One region of the Saccharopolyspora antibiotica genome, then DNA from elsewhere that is predicted to be linked to it. Evidence: riboswitches for the same ligand, from Rfam matches in the RefSeq annotation. Region 1 holds a riboswitch; the other holds the start of a gene.
What was found. Region 1 has a riboswitch for S-adenosylmethionine ahead of ACL03H_RS16690 (aminotransferase class V-fold PLP-dependent enzyme). Riboswitches for the same ligand answer to the same signal wherever they lie in the genome.

Region 2: linked by a shared signal. The riboswitch ahead of thrC (threonine synthase) and the one ahead of ACL03H_RS16690 (aminotransferase class V-fold PLP-dependent enzyme) in region 1 are both predicted to bind S-adenosylmethionine.

What each region holds. Positions count from the first base shown of each region.
Region 1 is NZ_JBJZOI010000018.1:139,689-143,711, reverse strand. Features, by position in the region: gene lspA (signal peptidase II) at 1-541, opposite strand, end outside; gene ACL03H_RS16690 (aminotransferase class V-fold PLP-dependent enzyme) at 566-1,927, opposite strand; SAM riboswitch class IV at 1,965-2,079, opposite strand; gene ileS (isoleucine--tRNA ligase) at 2,195-4,023, opposite strand, start outside.
Region 2 is NZ_JBJZOI010000009.1:20,158-24,180, reverse strand. Features, by position in the region: gene rpsT (30S ribosomal protein S20) at 164-424, shown strand; gene holA (DNA polymerase III subunit delta) at 527-1,510, opposite strand; SAM riboswitch class I at 1,619-1,746, shown strand; gene thrC (threonine synthase) at 1,759-3,027, shown strand; gene ACL03H_RS09065 (ComEC/Rec2 family competence protein) at 3,081-4,023, opposite strand, start outside.

The sequences.
Region 1 (4,023 bases):
TGCCGTCCGGTGCGAACAGCGAGACGAAGTCCACCACGTGCCCCCGCAGCGGCCCGGGAGCGCGGAACAGCCGGTCCACCAAGTTGCCGCAGGCGCCGCCGAGCACCAGCCCGAGCCCGATGGCCCAGCCGGTCGAGCGCAGCTTCGGCGCCAGCCACACGATCGCCCCGACCACCGCGATCGCCAGCAGCGCCAGCAGCCAGGTCATGCCGGTGGCCAGCGAGAACGCGGCCCCGGGGTTGCGCACCAGCACCAGGTAGACCGAACCGCCCAGCAGCTCCACGGCCGGTCGGCCCTCCAGCGCCGCCACCGCCGCGATCTTGGTGACCACGTCGGCGGCGAGCAGCAGCGCGGCGACCCCGAACAACAGCACCAGCAACGCGCGGGGGGCCCGGGACGAGGCGACCGCCTCGGCTCCGCCCGCCTGCTCGGCTCCCTCGGCCGCCGTTTCCGGGGCGCGCGGTTCCGGCTCGCGGGAAGCGCCCTCCCCCGCGGCGGGGTTCGATCCTGGATGCTCGGAGTCGGTGTTCACCCGTCCCATTCTCCCCGACCCCGGCTCGACGGCTCACGCCAGGCCGGTCGGGAACTCCCTGGGGTCGTCCGCGGGCACCCAGCGCCCGTCCTGCTGTTCGTAGCGCCACCGCGGTCCGCGGGCCACGAGGGACCGGAGCGCGGTGACGAGGCGATCCACGTGCTCGACGGTCGTGCCGAGCCCGAGGCTGATCCGCACGGCCCGCTGCTGGCCCGAACCGGTGAGCAGGTGGCGCACCGCGCGGTGCGCGCAGAACAACCCGTCCCGCACGCCGATGCCGTGCTCGGCGGACAGCGCGGCGGCCAGCAGCCCCGGGTCCTGCCCGTCGATGGTGAAGCTCACCACGCCGACCCGGTCGTGCTCGGGGCCGAACAGGCTGAGCTCCCGCAGCCCGGGCACCTCGGCGAGCCCGCTCCGCAGCCTGCGCAGCAGCTGGTCCTCGTGCCCGGCGATCGCCTCGGCGTGCTCGGCCAGCGCTTCGCAGGCGGTGGCGAGCGCGTGCACGCCGACGGTGTTCGGGGAACCGCCCTCGTGCCGCTCCGGCCCGCTGGTCCAGTCGATCTCCCCGGTGTCGGGGACCGAGCGGGTCGCCCCGCCGCCCGCCAGGTACGGCGGGGCCTGCTCCAGCCAGTCGTCGCGGCCGATGAGGGCGCCCGCACCGAAGGGCGCGTAGAGCTTGTGCCCGGACAGCACCGCGTGGTCCACGCCGAGGTCGGCGATCCGCACCGGGCGGTGCGGGGCGAGCTGCGCGGCGTCGAGGACCGTGCGCGCCCCGTGCGAGCGGGCGACGCGGGCGAGCTCGGCGACCGGCCACACCTCACCGGTGACGTTGGAGGCACCGGTGAGCACCGCGAGCTTCGGCCCCTCGGGACAGGCGGCGAGCGCGTCGTCCAGCAGCCGCACGGCCTCCTCCGGGCTGGCCGGGATGCCGAGGTGGCGCACCCGGGTCCCGCCCCAGGGCAGCAGCGCGGCGTGGTGCTCGGTGTCGAAGACGACCACCGAGGTCTCCGCGGGCAGCGCGGCGGCCAGCAGGTTCAGCGCGTCGGTGGTGTTCCGCGTGAAGATCACCGAGTCGGTGCGGCGAGCGCCGACGAACCGGCGCAGGACGTCCCGCGCCCCTTCGTAGACGCGGGTGCAGACCTGCGAGGCGAAACCGGCGCCCCGGTGCACGCTGGCGTACCAGGGCAGCAGCTCGTTCACGGCGTCGCGCACCGCGTTCAGGCAGGGCGCGCTGGCTCCGTGGTCGAGGTTCGCGTACTCGACGGACCGGCCGGTGACCAGCGGAACCCGCAGCTGGGAGCCGACCACCGCGGGCACCACCGGGACGGAGTCCACGAGGGACCAGGCGGGGGTGGGGGTGCGCTCACCGGTGGCGGAGCGGACGGCTGACGACACGATGCCTCCTCAGGCCTCCCGGGCCCGGAGCGTTCGGGGCCCGCGCTTGCCGATCGCCCTGCGCGATCGGCCAGGTCCTCACCCGGGGCACCCCACCGCGGTAGGAGGGTTGCCGGCCAGCAAACCGGGGTTTCCCGCTGGCACTCATGACCTTCGCCGGAGAACACTAGGGATCGACTCCGCCGCGCGCAACACCCCGTCCGCGAAGTGGGAGGCGCGCCACGCCCGTCCGGGCGGGCCCGCGAGGAGCCCGCCCGGACGCGACGATCAGACGCGGGTGACGGCGACCGACACGGCCACGCCGTCCCCGACGCTGCCCTCGGAACCGCCTTCGGCCTCGCCCGCCGCCACGGCGTCGGCGAGGGTCTCACCGGCGATGAACGCGCGGTGCGCGTCGACGGCGGCCAGCACCTCCGCCGGGGCGGAGAGCTCCACCCGGATCCGGTCCGAGACCTCGAAACCGGCGTCCCGGCGGGCCTGCTGCACGACCCGCACCACGTCCCGGGCGACGCCCTCGGCGGCCAGCTCCGGGGTGACCTCGCAGTCCAGCACCACGAGCCCGGTGCCGCCGGGCAGCGCCGCGGCCGCCCCGGTGTCGGTGGAGACCAGGCGCTCGGTGAACTCGCCCTCCTGCAACTCGATGCCACCGGCGACGACGGCACCGGCCGGGGTCCGGGTCCAGTCGCCGGACTTCACGGCCTTGATCACCCGCTGCACGTCCTTGCCGAGCCGGGGTCCGGCAGCGCGGGCGTTCACGGCGATCTCGAACCGGCCGTGGGCGGCCACGTCGGAGGTCAGCTCGACCTCCTTGACGTTGACCTCCTCGCGCACCAGGTCCGCGAACGACCGCAGCGCTTCCGACTCCGGCACGGCCACGACGAGCTTCGCCAGCGGCAGCCGCACCCGCAGCGTGTTGGCCTTGCGCAGCGCCAGCGCCGAGGAGCACACCTGGCGCACCCGGTCCATCGCCGAGACCAGCGCCGCGTCGGCGGGCAGCTCGTCGACCAGCGGCCAGTCGGTCAGGTGCACCGAGCGGCCGCCGGTGAGCCCGCGCCACACCGCCTCGGCGGTCAGCGGCAGCAACGGCGCCACCACCCGGCTGGTCACCTCCAGCACGGTGTGCAGGGTGTCGATGGCGTCGGCGTCCCCGGCCCAGAACCGGTCCCGGGAGCGGCGCACGTACCAGTTGGTCAGCACCTCCAGGAAGTCCCGGACGCTGGCGCAGGCCCCGGCGGGGTCGAAGACGTCCATCGCTGCCTGCACGTCGCCGACGAGTTCGTGGGTCTTGGCCAGCACGTAGCGGTCCAGCACGTGCTGGCTGTCCACCCGGAACCGGCCTTCGACGCCCTCGGCGTTGGCGTACAGCGCCAGGAAGTACCAGGAGTTCCACAGCGGCAGGACGGCCTGGCGAACCGCGTCCCGGATGCCGCGCTCGGTGACCACGAGGTCCCCGCCGCGCAGGATCGGGCTGGCCATCAGGAACCAGCGCATCGCGTCCGAGCCGTCGCGGTCGAAGACCTCGTTGACGTCCGGGTAGTTGTTCTTCGACTTCGACATCTTCATGCCGTCGTCGCCGAGCACGATGCCGTGCGCGACGACGTTGGAGAACGCCGGCCGGTCGAACAGCGCGGTCGCCAGCACGTGCAGCAGGTAGAACCAGCCGCGGGACTGGCCGTTGTACTCGACGATGAAGTCGCCCGGGTAGTGGTGCTCGAACCAGTCGGCGTTCTCGAACGGGTAGTGGACCTGGGCGAACGGCATCGCCCCGGACTCGAACCAGCAGTCCAGCACCTCCGGCACCCGCCGCATCGTGGACCGGCCGGTCGGGTCGTCCGGGTTGGGGCGGGTCAGCTCGTCGATGTTCGGGCGGTGCAGGTCGGTGGGCCGCACCCCGAAGTCGCGCTCCAGCTCCTCCAGCGAGCCGTACACGTCGGTGCGCGGGTGGGCGGGATCGTCGGAGGTCCACACCGGGATCGGCGAGCCCCAGTACCGGTTCCGGGAGATGTTCCAGTCGCGGGCGTTCGACAGCCACTTGCCGAACTGGCCGTCCCGGATGTGCCCGGGCACCCAGTTGATCTGCTGGTTCAGCTCGACCA
Region 2 (4,023 bases), on a different contig from region 1:
CGCAGGCAGGACCGACGCGGGAGGCCGGGCGCCGCGTTGCTAGGATCGTCGACCGTGCCGTGCGGCGTTCCGCCAGGGAGGAAAGCTGCGTGCCACCGGATCCGGTGGGGCAGCGCCGATTGAGCGCGGCACGACCATCCGATCGAAGGAAGAGGCGCCAGCAGTGGCCAACATCAAGTCCCAGATGAAGCGGATCAAGACCAACGAGCGCAACCGCCTGCGCAACAAGTCGGTCAAGTCCTCGATCAAGACCGCCATCCGCAAGTTCCGCGAGGCCGCTGCCGCCGGCGACAAGGACAAGGCCATGGAGCTGCAGCGCGCCGCCGCGCGCACGCTGGACAAGGCCGCCGGCAAGGGCGTCATCCACGCCAACCAGGCCGCCAACAAGAAGTCGGCGCTGGCCAAGGTCGCCAACGAGCTCTGAGCCGCACCAGGCCGGGTTCACCCGGCCGACGCGAGCCACAACGGGGTCCGTTCCCTCCGGGGAGCGGGCCCCGTTCTCGTGCGCCCGGGGCCGGTCGCCGGGTCAGTTCCGCGACCCGTGCAGCTCGGTCAGACGCAGCACGGTGCGTTCCAGCGCGTGATCGGCGTCGGCGGCCATGCCCTTGACCTCGGCGTTGAGCACGGCAACCACGCGCAGCGCTTCCGCGACCGTGCCGCTGCTCCAGCCCCGGGCCTGCGCCTGGGCCTTCTTCACCTTCCACGCGGGCATCCCGAGGTCCCCCGCGAGCCGGAACGGGTCGCCCCGGCCGTGGGCCGCGACCCGGCCGATGGTGCGCACCGAGTCCGCCAGCGCGTCAGCGATGAGCACGTGGGCCACGCCGAGCTGCAACGCCCAGCGCAGCGCCTCCAACGCCCCCGCTCGGTCGCCGGTGACCGCCTTCTCGGCGACGGCGAACCCGGTGACCTCGGCCCTGCCGCGGTGGTAGCGCCGCACCTCGGCCTCGTCGATCCGGCCGCCGGCATCGGCGACCAGCTGCGACGCCGCCGACGACAGCTCGCGCAGGTCGAACCCGACCGACTCGATCAGAGCGTTCACCCCGGCGGGGTCGATGCGCCCGCCCGCGCGCCGCACCTCGTCCTTGACGAAGGCCTCCCGCTGGGGCCCCTTGGTGATCTTGTTGCACTCGGTCACGCGGGCGTTGAGCTTGCGCAGCGCGCCCGGCAGCTCCTTGGCGTTCTTGCTGCGTCCGCCACCGGTGTGCACGATCACGAGCACCACGCCCTCCGAAGGCCGCTTCGCGTGCGCGAGGATCGCTTCGGCGATCTCCTTGCCCGCGTCCTGCGCGGCGTCCAGGGCCACCACTCGACCCTCCGCGAAGAGCGAGGGGCTGAGCAGTTCGTCGAGTTCCGGCGGGGTGAGTTCACTCACCTTGATGCGGCGCAGCTCGGTTTCGGGGTCGGCCGCGCGGGCGGCACCCACCGCCTCCCACAAGGCGCGCTCCACCAGCAGTTCCTCGTCCCCGAGGATCAGGTGCAGCGGATCGAGGACCACCGACGGCGAACTCATGGGGGCATCGTCCCACGACCCGCTGACACCACCTTCCGTTCCCGGGCGCCGGGACCGCGCTGGCCAGGAGTCGAGGCCCTCCCGTAGCGTTGCAGCCACAACCGAACACGCTCATCCAGAGGGGCAGAGGGAACGGCCCGATGAAGCCCCGGCAACCATCTCGACCTTTCGCGGCATCCGCGAGGCAGTCGAAGAAATTGGTGCCAACTCCGACCCGCCCGCGGGACAGATGAGGAAAGGACCTCGCGATGACCGCTGCCGCCCACGCCCCGAACCCCACCGGCAAGACCTACGACCTCGGCCCCGCCGTCGAGCTGGTGTCGAAGGAGGAGGGCCACCGCCAGCCCCTCGCTCCCGAGTTCGTCTCGCTGGAGGACTTCTCGCCGCTGGAGGTCGCCTACGACTTCGGGCGCATCCGCCGCGAGGACATCGAGGCGGGGCCGCGCTCGATCTGGCGGTACAAGCGGTTGCTGCCCGTGCCGACGAACGTCGAGGAGCACCCGAACACCGAGCCCGGCTGTACCCGGCTGGTGCGCGCCGACAACCTCGCGAAGGCGCTCGGCGTCAAGCGGATCTGGATCAAGGACGACACCGGCAACCCCACGCACTCCTTCAAGGACCGCGTGGTCGCGGTGGCCCTGGCGGCCGCCCGCGAGTTCGGCTTCAAGGTGCTGGCCTGCCCCTCCACCGGCAACCTCGCGAACGCGGTGGCCGCCGCCGCCGCGCGCGCCGGCTGGGACTCGGTGGTGCTCGTCCCGTCCAACCTGGAGCGGGCGAAGATCCTGATGAGCGCGGTCTACGACGGCTCGCTGCTCGCCGTCGACGGCAACTACGACGACGTGAACCGGCTGGCCACCGAGCTCGCCGCCGAGCACGAGGACTGGGCGTTCGTCAACGTCAACGTGCGCCCCTACTACTCGGAGGGTTCCAAGACCCTCGGCTTCGAGGTCGCCGAGCAGCTCGGCTGGCGGCTCCCCGAGCAGATCGTCGTCCCCATCGCCTCCGGCTCGCAGCTGACCAAGGTGGACAAGGGCTTCCGCGAGCTCGGGCAGACCGGTCTGGTCGAGCAGAGCCCGTACCGGATCTTCGGTGCGCAGGCCACCGGCTGCTCCCCCGTCGCCAGCGCGTTCAAGAGCGAGCACGACGTGGTGCAGCCGGTTCGCCCGGACACCATCGCCCGCTCGCTGGCCATCGGCGCGCCCGCCGACGGCCCGTACGTGCTCGACGCGGTGCGCCGGACCGGGGGTGCCATCGAAGACGTCTCCGACGAGGAGGTCGTCCAGGGCATCCGGCTGCTGGCCCGCACCGAGGGCATCTTCGCCGAGACCGCGGGCGGGGTGACCGTCGCGACGGCGAAGAAGCTCATCGAGGCCGGCAAGATCGACCCGGACCAGGAGACGGTGCTGCTGATCACCGGTGACGGGCTCAAGACCCTGGACGCGGTGCAGGACCAGGTGGGCCCGAAGGCCACCGTCTCCCCCAGCACCGAGGCCGTGAACGCGGCCCTCGGCCTGTGATCGCCCACCGGGGGCCGCGCCGCGTCGCGGCCCCCGGTGCGTGAGCCAGCGGCTCAGTCGTCCGGACGCACGGGATCTCCGCGCGCCACGGCCTCGCTGCCCCGCTCCGCGGGCACGATCGCGATGTCCCCGCCGAGATCGGTCCGCTGGACCCGCGCGCCCGCCCGGATGAGCGCGCTCAGGATCAGCCGGCTCGGGTGGCCGTAGTCGTTGCCCGCACCGACGCTGATCACCGCCAGCTTCGGGCGCACCGCGGCGAGCAGTTCGGGCGTGGTGTAGCGGGAGCCGTGGTGCGGCACCTTGAGCACCTCCGCCCGCAGGTCGGCTCCGGCCGCGAGCAGCGCTCCCTGCCCCGGCAGCTCCACGTCTCCGGTCAGCAGCACCCGACCCGCCGGAGTGGTCGCCTTGACCACCAGCGACGCATCGTTGGCGTCCTCGGCCGAGGTGCTGCGAGCCAGCCGCCCGCGCGGCCCGAGCACGTCGAGCACCAGTCCGGGCCAGCGGAGGCGCTGTCCCGCGCTCAGCCGCAGCACTGGCGCACCGTGCGCGCGGGCGGTGTCGCGCACCTCCCGCGCCGCCCAGGCGGGCTGGTCCAGCGGTCCGACGGCGATCGCGCCGACCCGCCTGCCGGAGAGCACGGCGGGCAGGCCGGTGACGTGGTCGGCGTGCAAGTGGGTCAGCAGCACCAGCGGCACGCTGCGAATCCGCAGCCTGCGCAGGCAATCCGCCATCAGCACCGGATCCGGGCCCGCGTCGACCACCACCGCCTCCCGCTCCCGGCCGGTCGCCAGCACCAGGCCGTCGCCCTGCCCGACGTCGCAGGCCACCACCGACCAGCCCGGCACCGGCCAGGGCGCGATCTGCTGCCGGATCGGGATCACCACGACCACCACGACCAGCACCAGGCACGCCAGCAGGAGCCGGGCGAGGCGGCCGCGCAGCACGACCAACGCGGTCACCGACAGGACCGCCAGCGCGATCCCGCCGGGCACGCCC